Regions from separate parts of the Mesorhizobium sp. genome, predicted to be linked through region 2. Evidence: riboswitches for the same ligand, from Rfam matches in the RefSeq annotation. Region 2 holds a riboswitch; the other holds the start of a gene.
What was found. A riboswitch is a leader RNA that binds a small molecule or an ion and turns the genes downstream of it on or off. The one in region 2 is predicted to bind cobalamin.

Region 1 (3,202 bases), 2.3 Mb from region 2:
TTGGCGCCCTGAGGGGCCGACTTCTGCCCGTCATTTGCCGAATTCAGCAACTTGTAGACCGGTGAGCTGCTGTTTGCGATCGACGCCGTCGGCGCATTGTCGACATTGACGTTCGCCGGCTGGTTGGGGCCGTTGGCGCGGAAGTTGTCGCTAGCGGCGAATGCGCTGCCGGAAATCGCGACAAGGGCGGCGGCGAGAATGATCTTCTTCATTTTTCGTACTCCTGAATTTCAAAGTTCAGCGGAGGGGCGCATGGCTCCATCTCCGCGATCGGCAGTTTTAGTTGTTGCCGAAGAGGTCGCGGTTGGCGCCCTGAGTGGCAGGCTGCTGCTTGGCGCCCGGTTCCGACTTCTTGATAGAAGCGGTGTACGAGCTGTCGACAGTGTTTGCCTGCTGGTTGGCGCCGTTCGAGCCGTAGTTATCACTACCGGCAAAAGCGCTGCCGGAAATCGCCAGAAGGGCGGCGGCAGTAAGGATGATCTTTTTCATTTTTGGTACTCCAGTATATTTTTTCCGTCCGTCTAGCGGCGTGTCTTGGAAGGAATTCGCGTCGTTCGGACAGCCCCGATGTGGGTGAGCCACCCGTCCGTTTCCAATCACGAAGTTGTTCCGCGTGGACCATGAATCCACACCTTGAAATTGTACCAGGCGTCTCTACTCCGCCAATTTTATGCATTATTATCAGCTATTTAGGTTGTTCCGTCGAACCCGTCGCCAACTGGATTCGTGAGCCGGCGTTCACACCGTCTTGCACGCAGTGTCAACAGAAACGAACCGTTCGGTTCGATTTTAGAAAGTGCTAATAGTCACTTTTCGATACTGTTAGCGCTTTTTAACCATGTTGAACCTCGGTCCGAAGCGCCTGATCCGCCGCTATGGCCGCATCCGGGTACCACTTGTCCATCGCGATCCCTTTGCGATTGCGGGTCGAGAATGTTTGGATGCGTGTCGCGCCACATGGATGCGATGTCGCTTTCATGCCGATGTCGCAAACGCTGTCGTGATTAGATCATGTCATCTCAGGTGCCGCTTCGAGACGAACGAAGCGGAGAATTGGGAAGCCGGTCGAAACCCGGCGCTGCCCCCGCAACGGTGGTGGAGTTCAAGTCGCAACGGGAGACCACTGGGCCAAGGCCTGGGAAGGTGTCGCGACCGTCCAGTTGGACACTCCAGAGCCCGGAAACCAGCCCGAGATATAGAACTCGACTGATCGCGGTGGGCGGTCAAGAGGTGGATGGTGGTTGACCGGCGCATTGCCGGCCGGCGTCCTGTCACTCCTCTCCTCCCCCCCGGTTCAGTCTTTGAGCGACATGCGCCCTGTTGGTCGCGCAAGTACGCTCCGGGATTTGGATTGCGTCGCGTTTTCCGATTTCGGGCCGATGCGAAGTATGAGGACAGGACATGGACGCGCGCAACGACATGCTGAGGCTGCTGCAAAATCGCAGGGACGGCTTCTCGCTCGAGCAGCCCTTTTATACCGACCCGGATTATTTCAAGCTCGACATGGAGCTGATCTGGTATCGCGACTGGCTGTTCATAGGTCACGATTGCGAACTGCCGAAGCCCGGCAGCTATATCACCGTGCAGATCGGCGACTATCCGGTTGTGCTGGTCCGCGACCAGAAGGGCAAGATCAACGCCTTCCATAATTCCTGCCGCCATCGCGGCAGCCGCGTGTGCAACACCGAGAAAGGCACGGCGGCAAAGCTTGTCTGCCCCTACCACCAATGGACTTACGAGCTCGATGGCCGATTGCTTTTCGCGCGGCAGATGGCGGACGGTTTCGACAAGAGCCAGTACGGGCTGAAGCCGGTCGCCTGCGAAAGCGTCGGTGGCTACATCTTCATCTGCCTGGCCGGGGAACCCGCCGATTTCGCGCCGATGCGGGCGATGATCGAGCCCTATCTCCTGCCGCACCGGTTGAGCGAAGCGAAGGTCGCCTTCGAAAGCACGATCATCGAGAAGGGCAACTGGAAGCTGGTCTGGGAAAACAACCGCGAATGCTACCACTGCGCCGGCAACCATCCGGAACTGTGCAAGACCTTCCCGGAAGCACCGACCGTAACCGGCGTGCAGGGCGCCGACAGCGATCCGGAAATGCTGGCGCACTGGACGAAATGCGAAGCGGCGGGCCTGCCGAGCAAGTTCCGCATCGATCCGGCAGGGCAGTACCGCGCCACCCGCGCGCCGCTGCTGCGGGATGCCGTCAGCTACACGATGAACGGCAAGCGGGCGGTGAAGAAGAACCTCTCCGACAGCGTCGCGGCCGACCGCATCGGCACATTGATGCACTACCACTATCCGACGACCTGGAACCATATCCTCATTGATCACGCCGTTACCTTCCGCGTGCTGCCGATCAGCGCCACGGAAACGGCGGTGACGACGAAGTGGCTGGTACACAAGGATGCGGTCGAGGGCGTCGATTACAATCTCGACGAGCTCACCCATGTGTGGACGGAGACCAACGATCAGGACCGCCGCATCGTCGAGGAGAACGCGTTCGGCATCCTGTCGCCGGCCTATGAACCAGGCCCTTACTCCGAGTTGCATGAGGGGGGCGTGATCCAGTTCGTCGACTGGTATGCGCGCTTTATCGGCCCACGCCTCGCGGAAGGCGGCCGTCCGGCGCTGCGCAGTGTCGCCTAGCTGATGTGGCCCAAAAGTGCTCAGCGGTTCCGTGATCACGACATGAGCAGTGCAAGAAGGACTTGAGGGATGAACGCGATGACTGACCTTGGCCTCTATCGTCATCTCGACCAGATGACACCCTGGAACGACAGGCTCCAGGTGCTGGAAGTGATCGGCGTCAGCGACGAGGCGCCGGACGTGAAGACCTTCACTTTCCGCTCCGACAACCAGACCTGGTTCCGCTACAAGCCAGGGCAGTTCGTGACGCTGGAATTGCCGACCGTCGACGGCCCGCTGATGCGCACCTACACGCTGTCGTCCTCGCCATCCCGGCCATTCTCGATCGCGGTGACGGTGAAGGCGCAGGCGGGCAGCATCGGCACGCGCTGGATGTTCGACCATCTGAAGCCTGGCACGCATGTCAAGGCCTATGGACCGACGGGCGATTTCTCGCTGCACAGCCATCCGGCCGCGAAGTACCTGTTCATTTCGGCCGGATCCGGCGTGACGCCGATGATGTCGATGCTGCGCTGGCTGAACGACTGCGCGCCATGGACAGATGTCGGCTTCG
Region 2 (3,202 bases):
CAGGCCGGCATTCGGATAGGCGCAGGTGAACGTATCGGCGACGCCCGAAATTTCGGCCAGATGCGCGCGCATGGCGCTGGCGCCGAGCGCGCAGTTGAGGCCGATGGTAAAGGGACTGGCATGGCGAACCGAATGCCAGAAGGCCGTCGGCGTCTGGCCGGACAGCGTGCGGCCCGACAGGTCGGTGATGGTGCCGGAAATCATCACCGGCAGGCGCACGCCCTTCTCGATGAAAATCTCGTTGCAGGCAAAGATCGCCGCCTTGGCGTTCAGCGTGTCGAATATGGTTTCGATCAGGATGATGTCGGCGCCGCCGTCGATCAGCCCGCGCAGCTGCTCGCCATAGGCAAGGCGCAGATCGTCAAAACTTACAGCCCGATAGCCGGGATTGTTCACATCCGGCGACATCGACGCGGTGCGGTTGGTCGGCCCGAGCGCCCCGGCGACGAAGCGGCGCTTGCCGTCCTCCAACTCCGCCCTTTTCGCCGCACGCCGCACCAGCCGCGCCCCGTCGCGGTTCAGCGCGTAGACGGCATCCTCCATGCCGTAATCGGCCTGCGCGATGGAAGTCGACGAAAATGTGTTGGTCTCCAGGATGTCAGCGCCGGCGATGGCATACTGATAGTGGATGTCCTCGATCGCCTTGGGCTGCGTCAGGATCAAGAGGTCGTTGTTGCCCTGCTGGTGGCAGGCGCAGCCGGCAAAGGCCTTGCCGCGAAAATGCGCCTCGTCGAAGCCGAGCCCCTGGATCTGCGTGCCCATGGCGCCGTCGAGAATAAGGATGCGTTCGCGCGCCGCCGCCGCTAGCGCCGCAAGCACCTCCGAACCGTCGGGCGTGGCCGCGACGGGGCCCAGGAGGTCGTCCAGCGATGGCGAATTCCGCGACATTTTTTATCCTTGGGGCGACAGTCAAACCCAAGTCACATAAAGACATCTTTATGTCAACATACGCCTTCGGGCGATGTTTGTCACGCCGCTTCCCAAGGGCTTCGCACTCGCACGCTCAATCGGCCTTTCCCGGTCTGGCGATCCTGAGCATCCAGCGGCGTCCGTCGCTGGAGAACTCGGCGATCCCCAGCGGCTCGACGTCGATCTTGCGGCAGGCGGAAAGTGGCGCGCCGAGGACATGCGCTATTGCCGCGCGGATGACGCTGGCATGCGTCACCGCGATCGTGCGGCTGTGTTCGGCGATCAGGCGATCCATGAGCGCCGAAGCCCGGCGCGACACATCGGCCAGCGATTCGCCGCCATGCGGCGCGGCATCGGGGTCGGCGAGCCAGGCCGCGATGCCGTCGGGATCATCGGCGTGCACCTCTTCAAGGCTCTTGCCGGCCCAGCGTCCGTGGTCCTGATCCGCCAGAAGAGGTTCGACGGATGCCTGCAGCGACATCGCCTCGGCGGTCTGCCGGGCCCGCTGCATCGGGCTCGTCAGCACCCGGTCGGCGCGGCGCAACCCCGCCCCCACCGCCGCCGCCAGCCCATGCGCACTCTGTTCCAACGGCTCATCGAGCGCGAACGCCCCCTTGCGCGTCGCGGGCGTCGCTCCGCTGCGGATCATGGTGAGGCGTACGAGCATGGGAAGCTGCCTATTCAAACCACGGGTCGCGGATCGCCCCGCGATCTGGCACATACAGGATTTCGTGCCAGCGATCACAATTCGTTGACGGCTATCGATCCGGTGGATAGTGTCTTCAACGATACGGGTTTGGAAGCCGGTGTAAATCCGGCACGGTCGCGCCACTGTGATCGGCATTTTTCTTGCCGAAAGTCAGGCCTTCTCCCGTAGCCGATGGTTCGATCAACGGGACGCAGCATCCCAGGAGAGGTCTAGATGTCCAACGCTACTTTCGCACCCACCTACGGTCCGGTGCCGATCCCAGTAAAAGAACTTTTGCCGTGGGCGATCTTCGGCGGCCTCCTGATGGTGCTGGCGATCTATTTCATCGGCGCGGAGCAAGGCGCGACCTCGCTGATCTCCGGCATGGGTGTGCACGAATTCGTGCATGACGGCCGCCACCTGCTCGGCTTCCCCTGTCACTGATGCATCGTGCCAGCGAGCGCGCCGCGCTTCGGGCAATTGACATAGTGCTTTAGGCCGCGCGTCCCTCGGGGGCGCGTTGCGGTCTTGCAATGCAATGAACATGCAACAAGCGCATGATCCCTGCCGAGGGACGGCACGGTCATGCCGTGGGGACAATGACCATGGTTGGAAATCTTCTTCTTCGCGGGATGCTGATCGGCGTCTTCGCCGGCATTCTCGCATTCGGCTTTGCCAGGGTCTATGGCGAACCGCAGGTCGACCGCGCCATCGCCTTCGAGGAGGCGAACGCGCAAGCCGCCGGCGAGGCGCCCGAACCCGAAATCGTCAGCCGCTCGACACAGGCCGGCCTTGGCCTGTTGACCGGCGTGCTGGTCTATGGCGCGGCGATCGGCGGGCTGTTCTCGCTGGTCTTTGCCTATACCTATGGCCGCGTCAGCAATTTCGGTCCGCGGGGCACGGCGGCCCTGCTGGCGCTGGCCGGCTTCGTCGCCATCGTCCTGGTGCCCTACATCAAATATCCGGCCAATCCGCCCTCCGTCGGCAATGGCGACACGATCGGCGCGCGCACGGAACTGTTCTTCGTCATGCTGGTGGTTTCCATCGCCGCACTGGTCGCCGCCGTGGCGCTGGCGCGGCGCCTGTGGGCGCAGTTCGGCGCCTGGAACGCGACGATCATCGCCGGGGCGGCGTTCATCATCTTCATCGCCCTCGTCCAGTACGCGCTGCCGGCCATCAACGAAGTGCCGGAAAAATTCTCGGCTGATCTGCTGTGGCGCTTCCGCGTCGCCTCGCTCGGCATCCATGTGGTGCTGTGGACGACGCTCGGCCTCGTCTTCGGCGCCGTGGTGGAACGCAGCTACGGCGGCCAGCTCACCCGCCCGGCCACCAAGCGGCCGGCCATGCGCTGACAATGTTGGCGCGCGCCAACAAGTCCGTGCGCCTTGCGGCGGCGTCCCTCGCGGGCGCCGTTTTGCTCCTGGTTTTCGCGGCTCCCGCCGGCGCCCATAGCGTCAGCACCGGCGGGCCGACCAGCGGCATTGCGATACCCAGCCTCACCCACGGCCAGATGGCTGTCATTCACGACTATCGCGGCAGGATCCTCGATCTCGCCGCGCGCCAGCAGCGCACCGACCTGACGTTCAGGCGGCTGATGAACTACGG

Region 1: it holds a riboswitch for cobalamin, as region 2 does, so the genes downstream of both, ACO07C_RS15095 (aromatic ring-hydroxylating oxygenase subunit alpha) here and ACO07C_RS26295 (CbtB domain-containing protein) in region 2, are expected to answer to the same signal.

The regions. Positions count from the first base shown of each region.
Region 1 is NZ_OZ245860.1:3,192,922-3,196,123, forward strand. It holds gene ACO07C_RS15085 (DUF680 domain-containing protein) at 1-212, opposite strand, end outside; gene ACO07C_RS15090 (DUF680 domain-containing protein) at 280-489, opposite strand; cobalamin riboswitch at 1,005-1,206, shown strand; gene ACO07C_RS15095 (aromatic ring-hydroxylating oxygenase subunit alpha) at 1,402-2,649, shown strand; gene ACO07C_RS15100 (2Fe-2S iron-sulfur cluster-binding protein) at 2,728-3,202, shown strand, end outside.
Region 2 is NZ_OZ245860.1:5,457,744-5,460,945, reverse strand. It holds gene metH (methionine synthase) at 1-888, opposite strand, end outside; gene ACO07C_RS26300 (histidine phosphatase family protein) at 1,004-1,576, opposite strand; adenosylcobalamin (AdoCbl) riboswitch at 1,682-1,831, shown strand; gene ACO07C_RS26295 (CbtB domain-containing protein) at 1,832-2,041, shown strand; gene ACO07C_RS26290 (CbtA family protein) at 2,203-2,949, shown strand; gene ACO07C_RS26285 (hypothetical protein) at 2,952-3,202, shown strand, end outside.